2 linked regions of the Fibrella aestuarina BUZ 2 genome follow. The protein of the gene in region 1 interacts with the protein of each later gene in a pairwise test. Links are inferred from orthologs where the notes say so. Each region holds a gene or a part of one and is shown on either strand. Other genes may lie near its edges.

Evidence for each region.
Region 2: the proteins of mtgA (region 1) and FAES_RS27605 interact in binary tests that used the Escherichia coli proteins (3 or more experiments, as listed by UniProt). The link is inferred for Fibrella aestuarina BUZ 2 from one-to-one orthologs.

The regions. Positions count from the first base shown.
Region 1 is NC_020054.1:559,056-568,200, forward strand. What follows is about bases 3,553-6,318. They hold mtgA (monofunctional biosynthetic peptidoglycan transglycosylase), read left to right. Parts: upstream 3,553-4,346; coding sequence 4,347-5,291; downstream 5,292-6,318. Other genes in these bases: hemW (radical SAM family heme chaperone HemW), read left to right, coding at 3,553-4,235; rsmA (16S rRNA (adenine(1518)-N(6)/adenine(1519)-N(6))-dimethyltransferase RsmA), read left to right, coding at 5,346-6,206. Also shown: FAES_RS02140 (S8 family serine peptidase), read right to left, coding at 1-2,706; more of hemW, read left to right, coding at 3,093-3,552; mgtE (magnesium transporter), read left to right, coding at 6,337-7,689; FAES_RS02165 (GNAT family N-acetyltransferase), read left to right, coding at 7,706-8,161; FAES_RS02170 (MOP flippase family protein), read right to left, coding at 8,176-9,145. UniProt on the Escherichia coli protein: Peptidoglycan polymerase that catalyzes glycan chain elongation from lipid-linked precursors. May play a role in peptidoglycan assembly during cell division in collaboration with other cell division proteins.
Region 2 is NC_020054.1:6,646,546-6,655,825, reverse strand. Bases 6,245-9,145 are described here. They hold FAES_RS27605 (PASTA domain-containing penicillin-binding protein), read right to left. Parts: upstream 8,811-9,145; coding sequence 6,678-8,810; downstream 6,245-6,677. Other genes in these bases: FAES_RS27600 (FtsL-like putative cell division protein), read right to left, coding at 8,930-9,145; FAES_RS29375 (nucleotidyltransferase family protein), read right to left, coding at 6,273-6,632; FAES_RS30860 (HEPN domain-containing protein), read right to left, coding at 6,245-6,276. Outside these bases: FAES_RS29380 (hypothetical protein), read left to right, coding at 1-151; lon (endopeptidase La), read right to left, coding at 228-2,714; FAES_RS27625 (DUF6702 family protein), read right to left, coding at 2,887-3,480; RIP metalloprotease RseP, read right to left, coding at 3,483-4,805; FAES_RS27615 (1-deoxy-D-xylulose-5-phosphate reductoisomerase), read right to left, coding at 4,881-6,056; more of FAES_RS30860, read right to left, coding at 6,103-6,244; more of FAES_RS27600, read right to left, coding at 9,146-9,280. UniProt on the Escherichia coli protein: Essential cell division protein that catalyzes cross-linking of the peptidoglycan cell wall at the division septum. Required for localization of FtsN.

The sequences.
Region 1 (9,145 bases):
AATGCTGGTTCGGTTACCGGCGGCCAGCAACGTACCGCCAACAGCAGCATCGTACCAGAACGCCGTGCCCTGACCCGTGTTCTGCAATTGCAGGGCCGGGTCGCCCGTGCAGGTCACCGCGGCGAAATTGCCGACCAACGAACTGGCCCCTACGGTGCGGGTTTCGGTGAAGCTGTTGTTCGTCGTATCCTGATCACTCGGTAGCTGGATACGCGTGGTGAACCGATACGTCTGTCCCGGCAACAGCGTCACCGACGTGGGTAGCGTAAACGCCAGTTGAGTGTCGCGGTAGGCGCGCAGTTGCGTGATGGTGGAGTTGAAGGTCGCGACGGGCTGATTATCGCGTGTTACGGTCACCGTCACGGGCAGGTTGGCTTGGTCATTTCCGCCCAGGTTGCGCACCCGTACCGATACCGTTTCGGTGCCAGCGCAAAGCGGACTGGCCGAGGGCAGCGTCGTGACGGCCACATCATTCTGCGACCGGATGATGCGCAGCAGGTAGTCCTGCGTTTCGCCCGCGCCATAATTACCGCAGGGTTGCACGGCGTTGGCATCGGCCGTTTCGACCACCACAATGCGCAGCCGCACAATCGAGCCCGCCGTTACGCTGGCCGGCGCCGTAAGGCTCCCGACGAACGTACCCGGCCCGGTCAGGACTGTCGACGTACCCAGCAGCTCACCCGCGTCGGTAAACGATCCGTTGGCGTTCCAGTCGGCAAACGTTTTTACCACCACCGACCGCGCCGCGCCGCAGGTGCCGGTCGTGACGGTGATGGGCACTGGCTGACTCGGCTGCACCTCGGCTACGGTTGTTGCGCTCGTAAAATCGGTGTAGGTGGTGCAGCCCGTCGCCCCCGCCTGATCGACATTGGCAAACTGAACGCGGGCAATCTTGCTATCACCCGACGACGAGGCCGCCGACGCGCAATAGGCCACGCCACCCGCGCCACTTATTACCAGCCCATAATCCTGGGCGTTATTGCGGAGCGTGCCTTTATGGCTGATCGTGAGCACGTAGGTACGTCCCGGCACCGGGTTAGCGACGTATACCTGCTCGACGTTGTCGCGGATGTTGTCGCCACGGGTAGCGGCGCTTGCCGGATTTTCGGGGTCAAGTACCCAGGGCGAAGTGGTCGTTGTGCCATCCGCCAGGCGAAGATCCAGGTCGTTGACCAGCTTGGGGGTGCGGTCGTTGATCCGGGCAGCACCCGTCTGAGCGGTGCCTTCGGGATCGGTCCAGGCGATGGTCGCTACGAGTGGCCCCCGCCCCGACGCCACCACCGACAGCGAGTAGGTTGCCCCCTGCGCCAGTGTCCGTTCATCGAGCACATGGGTGCGTTCGGCGTTGCGAATCACCTGCGCCGCTTTTTCTACGTTCAGCAGCCCCCAGCCAAAGCGGTAATCGGGACCGGGCGCGTCACCCGCCTCATCGGCCGTGTGCAACACCAATGCTTTCAGGGTGCTGGCCCGCATCACTTTGCTGGCGTTCAGCGACGCGAAATATTCCTGTAACAGCAACAGCGACCCCGACACATTGGGCGACGACATCGACGTGCCGCTCTCGGTCCCATACGCAAACGATGCCGACGACACGGTCGAGGTTACGTTGACGCCCATCCCCACAATGTCGGGCTTGATACGGCCATCGTCGGTGGGCCCCCAACTGCTAAACGAAGCAATGCTAACGTCGCCCGGCCGATTGTAGCCGTTGCTCAGCCGCGACACCGCCCCGACGGTCAGAATGTTCTTGGCGTTGCCGTAGGTCGGAATGTTGTCGTAACCAACCTGCGTTTCGCGGGGCGTCGTACTCCGGCGGCTGCTGTGTTGTACCAGAAAATACGCCTCCCCCGCCGGGGGGCCGCCCTCAGCGTGGTTGTTACCAGCCGATTTGGTGATCAGGTAATAAGGGGCGGCTGCCGCCACGACATCCCAGGCGCGAGCCGTGTTGTCGTATTGTCCGAATTTGAAATCCTGGGTGGCGCTCAGGGTTGTATCGCCCCACCACTCCCATTTGTTGGTTGTCGTGCGCGACGAATTGTAGCGCCAGCCCGCAATGCTGCCGTACGAGTGGTTGGACAGGAGCAGATTCTGGCCCGCGCCGGTCATTTCCGATACATCACTGCTGGCATCCCAGGCTTTGAGGTTCGCGCCGCTCGCCATGCCCCGCACCAGCGGATTCAGCCCGGCGGCCACCAGTGTGCCGCCCACGTGGGTGGCGTGGTTAACGTCGTCGGCTTCCCGGTCGATACTGCTGGTAATATCCTGCTGCACTACCCGGCCCTGAAACTCGGGATGCCCCGTGTAGGTCGCCGCAATTTCCCACATGCCCAGCCGGTCTTTCACCGAGGCCGAACCACCCCGCAGATTCACGCCGAGGCTGCCCCCACTGTAGAGGCTGGTGGTGCGGGTGGTTTCGGCCGCGCGTACGTTGGTAAAGGAGATATCGTAGAGCAGATTGCCCGTGATTTCGTCAATCCCGCGCAGGATCTGCACGTGACCGTTACCAGCCGGCTCTATGGCCTGGCGACCACGTTGGGTAGCCACGGTAAGGGCTCTCTGGTAATTACTGGTTTGTTCCTGTGATAGCGTCTGTTGAAGAGCTTGAAGGCGACTGCGTTGTGCCGCGCTGTATTGGGGCAGCGGTTGTGCCAGCACCGAACTGCTCAGGAAAGCCAGCAGCCCGGCAAGCCGGTAAAATTGAGTCATACAAGAAGTTGATAGTTAACGAATCACCTATATAAACAAAGCTACTTTGCATACGTCAAACCACCGCGAACCGTTGTCGGCACGCCACAACTTTATTATCAGGTTTAGCAAAGGCAGCCACAAGATAATCGACTGCTTATGTTGATTGAATCTAAATAAACTATAAATTTGATGTACTTTATCGACTATCATGCAACACGACACCGACAACGACGCTTTTCCGACCACGCTGATTGCGCTACCTTTAATCACCCGCAACGTACCTGACTGCGTATTTAAGACCTGTTGCAAAAAGTACAAGAAGGGGAAACGCTGCAAAAGCTGCCCTAAAAAATAGGCCAAACCGCCGATGCAACTAACTGCCAGTAGCCGGTCGTTAGCTTCGTATGCATCTGTATTTGCACATTCCCTTTTGCCGGCAGGCCTGCCATTACTGCGACTTCCATTTCAGCACCAATCAGCAACAGCGCCGGGCGGTGGTGGAGGCGATGGCGCGCGAAATCGACCTGCGGCATACGTACCTACCTGCCCAAACACCTCTCCAGACGGTCTATTTTGGCGGGGGTACCCCTTCCCTACTCACCGAAGCCGAGCTGACGTACCTGCTCGACGCCATTCACCGTCACTTCACCGTCGAGCCTGACGCCGAAATTACTCTTGAAGCCAACCCCGACGACCTGGCAGACGCGGCTCACCTGGCGATGCTCCGCCGCTACGTCAATCGATTAAGCATTGGTATTCAGACATTTGACGAAGCTACGTTGCGCTGGATGAACCGCGCTCACAACGCCGCCGAAGCCGAAGCCTGCGTGCCCCGCGCCCGCGACGCTGGTTTCGAGAACCTCAGCATTGACCTCATTTACGGTATTTCGGAGACGATCTGGCCCCGCGATCTGGATAAAGCGCTGGCGCTAGACGTACCTCACCTCTCGGCCTACAACCTCACCATTGAACCCGACACGGCCTTTGGACGCTGGATGGCTAAGGGTCGGCTGACGTCTGTCGATGAAGCGTTATCGGCCAACCAGTTTGCCGAACTGGTGACCGCCCTCAAGGCCGCTGGGTACGTGCATTACGAGATTTCCAACTTTGCCCGGCAGATCGGCTCCACCGTCCAATACGCCCGCCACAACACGGCCTACTGGCAACGCCGCCCCTACCTGGGCATCGGCCCCTCGGCCCACTCCTACGACATTCAAAGCCGTCAATACAATGTTGCTAACAATGCGCTGTACGTAAAGGCGCTGCATGAGGGCGCCGAGCTGACCGACGTACCCAGCGAACGCGAAGCGCTAACTCCCGCCGATCAGGTCAACGATTATTTGCTGACGGGCCTACGTACCCAGTGGGGTTGCCAGTTGAGCGAACTCGACGCGCTGCTCGGTGCGTCCTTCTCAGCCGAGCAGGCTACGACGTTGGCTCAGTTGACACAGACGGGCTGGCTCGTTCAAACAGAAAACAGCCTTACGCTCACCGAATCGGGCAAACTCTTCGCCGATCGCGTGGCGAGTGAGTTATTCGTAGGTTAAGTTTGTAACAATCCGGTTCGATTTTCTGGCTGCGGTATTCTGTTGTCGGCTATGGCCGAGAGGAGCCGGGCCCAAAGACCGTAGACGGAAAACAGTGAACAGCACCATACCATGCCGCCCGAAAAGCGCGTTAATCGCCTACGAACGCCTGCCCCCGACCCTCGGTTAACTCCGCCGCCTATGCCGCCCAGCAACCAGCCTGGCAACCGCCCCTATTCCGGCTCGTCACCATCGGGTCAGTCGCGCCGCGAATCGCCCCGAACGAAACCGTCGGGTACGTCGTCGGGGCTGTATAAGAGCGCGCTGGGTAAGGCGGTTCGGCAGCGGTGGCAGCAGACAAAGACCTACGTTCGGCGGCATCCCATGCTGGTGGTCGTTTACTGGTTTTTGGTTAAAACCATGCTGGTGCTATTCCTGGGTTCGGTGGCCTGGGTGGTTGTGCTGAAGTACGTTCCGGTTTGGTTTACACCCTTAACCATCAGCCGCAAGTGGGACGCGATGGGCACCGATCAGCCCAGTGAGATTCACAAAACCTGGCGGTCGTTCGATGAGATCAATAAGGAAGCCGCCCTGGCCGTCGTAGCCTCCGAAGATCAGCAGTTTCCGTACCACTGGGGGTTCGACTTCGACGAAATTCAGGATGCGATCCGCGAAAACCAGTACCGCAAACGGCCGCGTGGGGCCAGCACCATCTCGCAGCAGGTGGCCAAGAATGTGTTTCTCTGGACGGGCCGCAGCTACATCCGAAAGGGGCTCGAAGTGTACTTCACGGTGCTCATCGAACTGATCTGGGGCAAAAAACGCATTCTGGAAGTGTACCTGAACGTTGCCGAAACCGGCCCGATGACCTTCGGAGTCGAAGCCGCCTCTGAACGGTTCTATGGGCACTCGGCCAGCAGCCTAAGTCGCAGCGAAGCCGCCCGGATTGCCGCCGTGCTGCCCAATCCGAACAAGTTTTCGGTCAAGAATCCGTCGGCCTACATTCAGCGCCGCACCCGCCAGATCTCCCGGCAGATGCGCGCGCTGGGCGGCCAGAAATACATTCGAAACCTGTGATCGCGGCGGAGCCCGGCATGCGTCTCTACGGAACGTGCATCGTACCTTCGCAGCATGAAGTCACGCCATTCCGTCAATCGCGCTGGAAAACGTTCGGGTCCGGTTAGTAGCCACGCCAATTACGTTACACCTAAAAAAGCCTTGGGTCAGCATTTTCTGACCGATATGAGCGTTTCGCAGCGGATTGCCGACCTGCTCAGTGGCCACGCCGGTATCGACGGAGTGCCCTACAAACATGTGCTCGAAATTGGCCCTGGCACGGGCGTGCTGACTCAGTTTTTGCTCAAAGACAGTCGGTTTCAACTCGATGTGGTGGAGATCGACACCGAATCGGTCACGTACCTGAAGCGCAACGTACCTGAGTTGAACGGGCACATTATCGAAGGCGACTTTCTGCAAATGGACCCTACGCAGCTATACGGCGATTCGGCGGCTCCATTCGCGGTCATCGGTAATTTTCCGTACAACATTTCAAGCCAGATTTTCTTTAAAGTACTCGAGATGCGCGAGCAGGTGCCCGAGGTGGTGGGCATGTTGCAGCGTGAGGTGGCCCAACGGCTCGCCTCGGGACCAGGTAGCCGCGACTATGGTATTTTGAGCGTGTTCCTACAAGCCTGGTACGACGTCAAATACGAATTTACGGTGGGGCCGGAAGTGTTTAACCCGCCCCCCAAAGTGCATTCGGGCGTGATCAGTTGCCGCCGTAATAGCCGTACCGACCTGGGCTGCGATGAGCGTAAATTTACCAACGTGGTGAAACATGGGTTCAATCAGCGACGCAAAACGCTCCGCAATGCACTCAAACCCCTCGGTATTACGGAAGCAGCCGCCGCCAGCCCATTCATGGATAAACGCGCCGAACAACTCAGCGTGGCCGATTTCGTCGAATTGACGTTGCTGATGGAACGCGGATGAAGCGGACTTTGATGGATCGATACCACTTTTAGGCGCTTAGGCAACCTAGAAGCAACCTGCTGTGAAGCTGCTTTTCTGACTACCCGCATACGCCTTTCCATTCGCTTCATCCGCGTTCCCATTCTTTTCCATGACCTTCGAACTTACCAAAGAATACCTCGACCGGATTCAGACGGCAATCGACGCAGGCGACGAAACGACCCTTCGCGCCGACATGGACGAGCTGTATCCGGCCGATATTTCGGGGATTCTGTATGAACTGGACACGACTTCGGCCCGCTACCTGCTGAGTTTACTCGACAAAAACGTGGGTGCCGAGATTCTGGTGAACCTCGACGAGTCAATTCGGGATGGATTCATCGCGTCGTTTACATCGGAAGAGCTAGCCCCGTTTGTCGAGGAAATGGATTCCGATGATGCCGTTGACTTGCTCAACGAGCAGCCGGTGCAACTGCGCGAAGAGGTGATTGGCCTGCTCAACGACCGCGAACAGGCCCGGTTTATCATCGACCTGCTCCACTACGACGAAGACGTGGCCGGGGGCCTCATGCAGAAGGAGTTGGTTAAGATTCAAGTCGACACCAACGTCAATCAGTGCATCGAGGAGATCCGGCAGCAGGCCGAAAACGTGGAGAAAGTCTACGCCGTCTACGTGGTCGATGAAGCGGGCAAGTTGCTTGGCTTTGTGTCGCTGAAAAAGATCGTGCTGGCCCGGAAATACGCCAAAATTGCGGACATCTACGAGCAGGACGTAGTCGCTGTAGAAACCTACCGGCCCGTGACCGAGGTCGCTGAGATCATGCAGAAATATGACCTCGACGCGGTGCCCGTCGTGAACGTACAGGGCCGCCTTTTGGGCCGGATCACCATCGATGATATCGTCGACGTGATTACCGAACAGGCTGAAGACGACATTCAGGCGATTTCGGGTCTGTCGGGTGAAGTAGAGGAAGACGATACGCTCTGGGTACGTGCTAAAGCGCAGCTCCCTTGGCTGCTGGCCGGGGCCGTGGGTAGCTTGATGGCCGCCACGGTGATCAACGGTTTTCAGAGCGAACTGGGCAAGATTGCGGCTTTGGCGGCATTTATCCCCATTATCGGTTCGACGGGTGGCAACGTAGGCATTCAGACGGCCTCGCTCATCGTGCAGAGCCTTTCCGATTCATCGGGACTGACCTATTCCTTGGGGCAGCGGTTGCTCCGAACGCTCGTGCTGGCGCTGGTCAACGGTGCCGTAGTGGGCTTATTGGCGGGTTCCTACACGCTCCTGATCGGCGAACCTCGGCTGTTTTCTGTCGTGGGTCTTTCGCTGTTGAGCGTGGTGCTGCTGGCGTCGTTCATGGGTACCATTACGCCCTTGCTCCTCAACCGAATTGGCATCAACCCGGCGGTGGCGTCGGGGCCATTTATTACCACCGCCAATGACCTGATCGGCATCGGCGTGTACTTCCTGATTGCCGAATACCTGCTGGCTGAATTGTAACGTACCCTCCAGTCTCGTGCTCGTTTATCAAACACATACCACGCTACCACCCGAACCGCTGCTGAGTACGTTGCTCGACCTGCTCACGGCGGTATTCGCGAATCAGTCACGTGCAGAATGGCTCGACGACCTGACGCGCAAGGCTACGCACCCGGCTTTTCAGCTGCTACTGGCCCTTGATGGCCAACGGGTGGTAGGCTGCAAGATTGGGTATGAGTGGCAGTCGGGTACGTTTTATAGCTGGCTGGGAGGCGTCGATCCGGCCTGGCGCGGACGGGGTATCGCTGCCGAACTGATGTGCCGACAACATGACGCCTGCCGCCTCGCTGGGTACGTTACCATCCGCACGCACACCTACAACCAATGGCGGTCTATGCTGATCCTGAACATCCGGCATGGTTTCGACGTGGTTGGCACCCAACCCGGCAAACACGGGCTGACGATTATGCTGGAGAAGCCGCTACGCGGATAGAGCTGTCAGCGGATTTACAGCGCCTGCCGTAGGCCTTTCAGCTCACGAATCGACACTTTGAATGCGAGTGTGAGCGCCCCGTAAATACCGCCCCCGATGGCGATTTCAGCCAACGCATTCGCAATGCCTTCATGCCCGAAGAAGGCTTTGTAAACCGCAACCCCGCCAACCATCAGGATGCAGAACAGCAGTGGTCGTACGATGTTCCGCAGGAACGTACCCATAAACGACCCAACGAGGTAGTGAACGATGGCGAAGTTGACCAGCAGATTGAAGGCGGTTGCCAGCAGAAACGCGGTCGCGGCGCCCTTTACGCCGTATTCGCGCCCCAGCCAGTATACCAGCGGAATCTTGATTAGCAGGGTAGCGAGATTCAGGTAGAAGAGCAGGTTGGGCTTGCCTTTCGTAAACGCCAGCGTAAAGAGGGGGTGGCTCAGGCACATCAACGTACCCACGAACACGAAGATGTGAATCAGGTCGACGGTAGACTCCCAACCCGGCCCGTAAAGGAGCGGCACCACCGTATCAGCCGTAATGAACAGACCGGCCAACAGGGGCATGTTGCAGTAACTCAGGATGTCGAGGATTTTCAGATACGACCGTTTCAATTCGGCATTATTGTCCTGCATTTTAGCCAGCACCGGGTACGCCACCTGCAGGATAATCGGGTTGAGCTTGGTGATGGGGTACACGGCCAGTTGGTAGGCCAGTGTGTAGAAACCCAGCATCTCGTTGCCCAGAATAAACCCGATAAACAGGTTGTCGTAGTTAGACTGCACGAAGCCCAGAATGCCATCACCGAGCGTATACAGGCCAAACCGCAGGTGTTCGCGCACTTCGCGCAGGACCATCTGAAACCGGGGCACAAACAGCGGGTAACCCAGCAACACTTGTAGCGTTGTGCGCAGCGCCTGCCCAACCAGCTGCCCTATCACCAGCGACAGTTCGTGCATGCCCCGGAACGCCAGCACAAGCGTGGTGCCT
Region 2 (9,280 bases), 6.1 Mb from region 1 along the record:
CACGACCACGTACACGTTCAACAGCCGGAAAGTCGAGTTCGATCTGGTGTTCACGTCAACCCGCACCACCCGCACGGGCCCGGCCAGTCAGCCGGTGTTGGTACATGCCGCCAGTACCTATCAGCACGCCGACCTGAGCCGGGCCGAATAGGTCCGTTCAGGTACGTTGGTGGTGCACAAAAGCCCGTCTGGACAACCAGGCGGGCTTTTGTGATAACACAGTGTGCTTATGACTGACTCATCGCCGGCTCCGGTTTTTCCTCGGGCAGGATAAACTTCAGCGGTCGGCTCACCTGATTAGGCAACAGCGAAATCGCCAGCACCTGATCGACCGTATCGGCGTAGTGGAACGTCAGGTCTTTCACGTACGCCGGGTTGATCTCCTCGATGTCTTTGCGGTTCTTCGAGCAAAGGATAATCTCACGAACGCCCGCCCGATTGGCCGCCAGAATTTTCTCTTTGATACCACCCACCGGCAGTACTTTGCCGCGCAGGGTTACCTCGCCGGTCATCGCCACAAAGGGACGAACCTTCCGTTGCGTGTAAATCGACGCCATCGACGTGACCATCGTGATCCCCGCCGAGGGGCCATCTTTGGGCACGGCGCCCGCCGGTACGTGTACGTGCAGGTCGTAGTTGTTGAAAATGCGGTAATCGATGCCCAAGTCGTCGGCGTGGGCTTTCAGATAGGAGAGAGCCGTGATCGCCGACTCTTTCATCACGTCGCCCAGTTGCCCTGACAGGGTCAGCACGCCTTTGCCCCGGCTGAGGCTGCTTTCGATGAGCAAAATCTCGCCGCCAACCTGTGTCCAGGCCAGGCCCGTCACGATCCCGGCGATGTCGTCGTCGGAATACAGGTCTTTATCGAAAATTTCGGGGCCGAGCAGCTTGGTCACGTCGGCGGGACGTACCTGATGCTGATAAGGCTCTTCCAGGGCGATCGACTTAGCAATTTTACGGACGAGCGAACCAATTTTCTGTTCGAGGCTCCGCACCCCCGACTCCCTTGTGTAACCTTCGATGATCCGTAGCACTGCCTTATCATCGAACTGCAAATCCTTGGTTTTCAAACCGTGTTCGCGGCGTTGTTTCGGAATCAGGTACTTCTTGGCGATCTGCACTTTCTCTTCCACCGTGTAGCCCGTAATGTCGATGATCTCCATCCGGTCGCGCAGGGCGGGGTGGATGGTGTCGAGCGAGTTGGCCGTGGCGATGAACAGGCATTTCGACAAGTCGAACTCAACGTCGAGGTAGTTGTCGACAAACGTCGAGTTCTGCTCGGGGTCAAGCACCTCCAGCAGTGCCGACGACGGGTCGCCCCGGAAGTCGCTGCTCACTTTGTCGATCTCGTCGAGAATAAAGACCGGGTTCGAGGCCCCGCACTTGCGAATGTTCTGCACGATCTTGCCCGGCATGGCGCCGATGTAGGTCTTGCGGTGACCCCGTATTTCGGCTTCGTCGTGCACCCCGCCGAGGGCCATGCGCGAATATTTGCGGCCCAACGCCTTGGCAACCGACCGGCCCAGCGATGTTTTCCCTACGCCCGGAGGCCCGTAGAGGCACAGGATGGGGGCTTTCATGTCGTTTTTCAGCTTAAGAACGGCCAGGTATTCGATGATCCGCTCCTTCACTTTTTCCAACCCAAAATGGTCGCCGTCGAGGATTTTCTGGGCGCGTTTCAGGTCAAAATTGTCTTTCGTGTATTCACCCCAGGGCAGATCGACCATCAGTTCGATGTAGTTCATCGTGACAGGATACTCGGGGGCCATCGGGTTACTGCGTTGCAGCTTGCTGAGTTCTTTTTCGAAATGCTCGCGCACGGCCTGCGGCCACTTTTTCTGGTTGGCCCGCACCCGAATCTGCTCCAGCTCACGATCGGGGTTGTCCATGCCCAGCTCATCCTGCAGCACTTTCATCTGCTGCCGCAGGTAGTAGTCGCGCTGCTGCTGATCGAGGTCGAGGCTGGCTTTGCTCTGAATCTCGCGTTTCAGTTCCAGCAGTTGCACCTCCTTCAGGTAATATTCGAGCAGCAATTGCGCCTGCTGAACACCTTCCAGTTTTTCCAGTAGCTGCTGCTTATCCGATACTTCGGCGTTGATGTTCGACGACAGGAAATGCAGCAGGAAGATTGGGCTTTCGATGTTGTCGAGCGCGATGCGGGCTTCCTGCGGAATCTCCGGGTTGAGGCGCAGGATCTTGTAGGCCGCTTCTTTCAGCGACTGCAACAGCGCTTTGCCTTCTTTTTTATGGGCGCTCGGGAAGGAGTCTTCGATCTGACGAACCGTTGCCGTCAGGAAGGGGTCTTCCTGCTCGATCCGTTGAATTTCAAACCGCTTTTTACCCTGAATGATAATCGTGATGTTGCCATCGGGCAGGGTGATCATCTTAATGATGTAGGCGACCGTGCCGATGCGGTACAGATCGTCGGGCGTGGGCTCGTCTTTCTGCTGATTATTCTGCGCCACCACCCCGATGATGCGGTTACCCTTATAAGCCTTCTTGACCAGCCGGATTGATTTTTGCCGCCCAACCGTGACAGGCACCACCACTCCGGGAAACAAAACCGTATTTCGAACGGGCAGAATAGGTAAATGTTCGGGCATTTCGTAATCCAGATCGTCGCCGTCGGGCGAACCGAGTGGAATCATTTCCAGACTGTCTAAATCTGTATCTGCCAAAAACAGACCTGAAGCCAAATCACTTGATAATATCATAATGTATCCTGCCAAAAAGGCAGTGAAAAGTGCACGCAGTGGGTTTCTTTATGGTTGAGAAGTGCAGGGGGTATACAGGACAAGCAACATGCCAGAACGCGGATTCGTAACTCTTTTGGCTGGCTAAACGGGCTGTAACAAGGTCACTTAGGGCGAAAACGCCGTGGGCTTGTCAAAGCGATACTGCCTGAACGGGCTGATTGTTTCGGAAGACAATCGTTTTCTTCTGCTGGCTGCTTTGCAGGTTGACCAAATTGACTTGATCATCGAACAAATCCATCAATAGCGTATGCTTTATGACCACGTTTTTCAGCCCGTCGGGTGATTGCCCCGGTAGTTCAAAATAAATCCACTGGGCATCACCTTCCGGCTCATACCCAATGTACGTTAAGACCTTAGGCTTTCGCTGCGCGTCGGCAATAATAAACTGCTTACGAATGTACTTTTCAATTAAACGGTCGTGTTTCTGATCCTGTAAGTGGATCTTATTCCCGTTATTTTCTTTCGTTAGAGCGGTTTCCAAATCGTCGGTAAAAACGCGGAAACTCACCTCAAACGCCTGGTTTTTGGCGTCGTACTGAATCTGGGTGAGGCTGGTATGAAACGGATGCGCGACGAAGGCAACCAGTGAAACGAGCAGAAAACACAGGGCGCCTCCGGCCATGACGCTGGCAAGCCTTGAGCCATGGTCGCCGCTGCCCGCTGCACCAAAGAATAACCCTGACAGATAGGTTTGTCCCTGTCGTTTCTGCTCGTTTCGGCTCACGTTTACTTCAGGAAAATGTCGATAAAGAAGGCGTAGGCCATCAAGCCCAGCAACAACACCATGCCTACCCGCTGCGCACCCTCCACAAACTTGTCGGATGGCTTACGGCCCGAGATCATCTCATAGAGCAGGATGGTCGCATGCCCGCCGTCGAGTGCCGGAATGGGCAGTGCGTTCATGAAGGCCAGCGCCATCGACAGCAGGCCCGCCAGCGACCAGAAGCGCGTCCAGTCCCACACGCCGCCAAACATTTTGGCAATGCCTACGGGGCCGCTGATGGCCTTCGAAGCCGACACTTCGCCCTTGAAGATTTTGCCAAACCCACGGATATTATCGTAGATCACACCGAAGGCCTGCTTGGTGCCTTTACTCAGCGCCTCGCCAAACGTGTAGTCAACATGGGTTTCTTTCAGTTCCGATTTCTGGAAGAAACCGATGGTACCCTCCGGCGAAACCATCGGCCGAATCGTCAGCGACTGATTGCCCCGCTGAATGCCCAGCGTAATCACTTTGCCCTTGTTGGCCCGAATACCCTGCTGCACTTCATGGAAGAAGGCCGTAGGCTGATCGTTGACGCTCGTGATGCGGTCACCGGCTTTCAGGCCTGCCTTGTCGGCGGGGGAGCCGGGCTGTACTTCAGATACCGAGAAAGGGAAAATAGGGGCGATGAACTGACTGGCCGCCTCTTTGCTCGAAAAGCGCTCAGCCATGTTGTTGGGTACGTCGACGCGCACCCGTTCCAACGTACCTGAGGCGTTAGGTCGCTCGACGGTGTAATAGCTGTTGTGGCCGAGCAGCACGTCGGGGCTGGTTACCTCGGCGATGTTGTCGAATGATTTTCCGTTGATTTCGACGATCCGGTCACCGGTTTTTAAGCCGATCTGCTGCCCGTATTCGAGGGCCACAATGCCGTATTTGGCGTCGCGGGTCGAGATGTAGGTGCTGCCGAGGCTGTAAATCAGCGCCACAAAAATGGTGATACCCGTAATGATGTTGACGATGATACCGCCCATCATCACCACCAAACGCTGCCAGGCGGGTTTGGCCCGAAACTCGTAGGGTTTAGGCGGCTGATTCATCTGGTCCGTGTCGAGCGATTCGTCGATCATGCCCGAAATTTTCACGAAGCCACCCAGCGGAATGGCACCGAGGCCATATTCGGTCTCGCCCCGCCGGATGCTGACCACCTTGGGCGGGAACCCGATGAAATACTGTTCAACGCGCATCCCGAACAGACGCGCTGCCAATAAGTGGCCCAACTCATGCAGACCAACCAAAATTGAAAGGGCCAGCAACAGCTGACCAACCATAATTGCTATTTCCATGAAATCCGTTTGACGGTTGACGTCTCCCGTTTGATGCGGCAAACTTGCCAGTTACCAGCTACCAAACGCTATTTTTTAAACAAAACTCCCAAGTTTTTCGGTCGCTAGCCGGCGGGTTTCTTTGTCGGTGGCCACGTAGTCGTCGTACGTGGGGTTAGCCACAAACGAGACCTGCTGCATCGCGGCCTCGATAACATCGGAGATACCCAGAAAGCTAACCCGGTCGTGCAGGAAGGCATCAACCGCCACTTCGTTGGCGGCGTTGATGATGCAGGGCATGTTACCGCCCCGTTCCAGCGCATCAAACGCCAGTTGCAGGTTACGGAACGTACCCAGGTCGGGCTGCTCGAAGGTTAGCGACGAATAATTGGCAAAGTTAAAACGTGGGAAGTCGGATTTTAGCCGATTGGGGTAACCAAGTGCAAATTGAATAGGCAGCTTCATGTCGGGCAGGCCCAGCTGTGCCTTGAGGCTACCGTCTTCAAACTGCACCAGCGAATGAATAATGCTTTGCGGATGCACCACCACCTCGATCTGATCGGGCCGCAGGTTGAACAGCCATTTAGCCTCGATGACCTCCAGCCCCTTGTTCATCAGCGTAGCCGAATCGATGGTGATTTTGGCGCCCATGCTCCAGTTGGGGTGTTTCAGCGCCTGTGCCTTCGTGACAGTTTCCAGGTACGTCCGGTCTTTGCCCCGGAACGGCCCACCCGACGCCGTCAGGATAATCTTCTCAATGGGATTGTGAAACTCACCCACCAGGCACTGAAAAATGGCCGAATGCTCTGAATCGACGGGGTATATATTGACGCCGCGTTGGGCTGCCAGCCGGGTGATGAGTTCGCCCGCTACCACCAACGTTTCTTTGTTGGCCAGCGCAATGGGTTTGCCCGCTTCGATGGCCTTAATAGTGGGCAGCAGACCCGCATAGCCGACCATCGCCGTCAGCACCATATCGACGCTGTCCATCTGCACGACAGAGGCAATGGAGTTGAGGCCGGCGTAGACTTTGATGCCCAGCGGGTCGAGGGCCGAAAAAACGGTGTCGTAGCGGGTTTCGTCGCAGATGACCACCACGTTGGGTTGCACCAGCCGGGCCTGTTCAATCAGGAGGTCGGCGTTGTGGTTGGCCGTCAGGACTTCCACCGAAAACTGATCAGGGTGGGCCTGTACGACCTCGATCGCCTGGGTGCCAATGGAGCCTGTCGAGCCCAGAATGGCCAGTCGGCGTTTAGGAGTTGGATTCGTCATTCAATAAAATACGCAAGTACTGAACAGGGCTGTAGTGGGGTATTACTCAACCAAAATTAGTAAACACGCTCTCAACAAACAGAAGCGTACGGAAAGCGTCGAACATGGCGTAATAGGCCCGGTTGACAGCGCCTGCTATATGAGCTTTATTGAGGAGCAGTTGAGCAGATTCTAAACTATCATCCGCTTTGGCCAGCCATCGGGCTACACGTTCCTTCACAGGTCAATACCGTCTTTGTGAACAAACATGAGCAGGAAGGTTTCTGCTTCGACAAATTGGCTCATCAACGATGGCACAAACGAAACGCGAATGCGGTCTTGCTCAAAGTGCCGGTAAGCTAGCTGGAAGAGGCCTTCCTTTTTGAGGTCCAGTACTGATGTCCCACTCACAACGGGCATAATGTCGAGGTCAGAGTCCTCATGAAAATCACCCCGAGCATACGATCCAAACAGAATAATTCGCTTAAGTTGATCACCGTAAAAGGCTATTAACTCTTGCCGGACCTTCGCGAGTGTATCGCGAATGTGCCCGGGTAAGTGCTCTAGCTGGTCAATAGCGGGTGATGGCGTTTCCATAAACCAAAATTACGGCTTTATCGGCAAGATCGATTGCGTCAGGCCTTACTGTAACGTCAGTACGATCTGCCGGTTGTTGGCGAGTGCGATGCCTGGCTCAAGCGATTGCTCCTGTACTTTGCCCCGGCCCTGCACGGCTACGCGCAGCCCCCGGTTTTCGAGCAGGGGCAGGGCGTCGCGCAGGGTGAGGCCGCGTACGTCGGGGATGCGGTCTTTCCGCGCCGGTACGCTCTGCCAGCTACCCCCCTCGCGCCGACGTACCCAGCCTTCGGCGGCGGGCTGACTGTCGAGGTTCAGTTCGGTGCTGATCGTGTGGAGGTCTTCGGCATACCCGGCATTGGCCAGTTGCGGGCTGAACCGGGCGGGGCGCTCGGCACGGCGCGGGCGCATGGGCGCGTGGATGTCGATGTCGTAGCTGTAAATCCGGTCGGCCACTTCTTTAAAGACGGGGGCCGACACGCTACCCGCATAGAGCAGATTGACGTTTTCGCCGTGCGGGTTATCCACCATCGTCAGGATCGTGTATTTGGGGTGGTCGGCGGGGAAATAGCCAATGAATGACGTATAGTACCGCCCTTTTTGGTAAAGCCCGTTGACGATTTTCTGCGCGGTGCCGGTCTTCCCCGCGATCTTGTAATTGGGGTTTCGGATGTTGCGGGCCGTGCCGTGGTCAACAACCCCTTCAAGCATGTTTTTCACCAGCCGGATCGTCTCGGGTTTGGCAATCGGTTCGGGCGCTACATAGGGCGCGGTCTCTTCGATGACTTCACCGGCCAGTTTCACCTGTTTCACCAGCATCGGACGTACCCAGCGCCCATCGTTGGCCACCGCGTTGTAGAACGTCAGCATTTGCAGGGGCGTCAGCTGCATTTCGTAGCCGTACGACATGAAGGTGAGCGACGTTTTGCTCCAGCCTTTCATGTCGGGGTTGCGCATAACGGGGGGCGCCTCGCCGCGCATGTGGATGCCCGTGGGTTTGTTGAGCCGGAACTGCCGCAGGTAGCGACAATACAGGTCGGGACGGCTGTAGAAGTAGCTCGCCATCATCATGTGGATGCCCACGTTCGATGACTTTTCAAACACCTGCTGTGCCGTAATGCTGCCTGACGCGCCGCCTTTCGAGTCGGCCACTTCAACGCCGTGGTAGCGCACGGCCCGGTCGCCGGTGTGAATCATCTTGCCGGGCCAGATGGCTTTTTCTTCCAGCAGGGCCATCATGGTCGCCAGCTTGAAAGTGCTACCCGGATCGGTGCGGCCCGCCAGCGCGTGGTTGAAGTTTTCGACGTACCCACCGTTTTGCCGGGTGAGGTTGGCCAACGCCCGGATTTCGCCCGTCTGTACCTCCATCACGATTACGCTGCCCCGGTCGGCGTTGTAGCGCTCCAACGCGCCTTTCAGCGCGGTTTCGGCAATGTCCTGAAAATTGACGTCGATCGTCGTGTACAGGTCGAGGCCGGGTTCGGGTTTCATGTCGGGGCCATCGTCGACGGGCTTCTTCACGCCGCCAGCCAGTACTTCGACCAGCCCAACGGCGTTTTTACCGGCCAGCGCGGTCTGGAATGAGGCCTCGAGGCCCATTTGCCCCTGTCCGTTTTTCGGGTTCAGGTCGCCCACCGTTCGCAAGGCCATCTGCCCGTAGGGGTGGTAGCGCTCGTAATAGGCCCGCAGCCCACCGCCCCGCGCCGACAGCTTTTTGGTTTTTCGGAAAAAAGGCCATTTCAACAGCTCCTGCCGCTCCTGAAACGACACCCGCCGCCGGTTGAGCAGCAGGTATTTTCGGCCCGATTGGCGCGCGGCCCGCACCAGACTGGTGTATTCGCGGGCCGATTTGTCCCGAAAAATGGCCGACATCACCAGCCCCAGCGAATCGACTTTGGCGTTGAAATAGTCTTCCTTGGCCACACGCGGGTCGATGCCCACTTCGTAGGTTGGGAGCGAGGTTGCCAGCAGACTACCATCGCGGGCGTAGATGTCGCCCCGTTTGGCCCGCAACGTATCCTGCCGGATCTGAAAGCCTTCGATGCGCTGGCTCCAGAGTTTGGCTTCTGTTTCGCCCTTCTTCTTGAAGGTGGCAAAGTATTGCATGTATACCAGCCGACCCAGGATCGCTACGCCCAGCAACACCAGTGCAAAGAAGGCGTGCCGCGATCGGTTCAGGAATTCTTCTTTGATGTTCATGGGAGAGGGTGGAGAATGAATAATGTATAATGAACAATGTATACTGGGTTTGCTAGCCGAACGGATTGACTCATAGCCCATTCATTGTACATTATTCATCATACATCATTCATTTGAAATTACTCATTCACAATTAATTTGATAGGTGGCGTTTGGCTGTCGACGAGGCTGTCGGCGTAGACGCGTTTGCTGATTTCCGATTGTTTGCTGCTACGGGCCAGATCGGCTTCGAGCGTGGTCGCCTGCGCGCGCAACTCGTCGACATCGGTGCGGGTGCGGTGGATGCGCCGTACCAGTCGTTCGGCGTTGTGGTTCAGGCCGATGTAGAGCATCAGCAGCAACGTCACCCACAAAATGCGGTTGATGTTACGAATCGGCCAGGCATTATCGGAGCCGAACAGCCGGTCGAAACCAATCACCTCATTGATCCACGTGGCAATGCGGTTGGGCTTCCGTTTGCGGCGCACCGG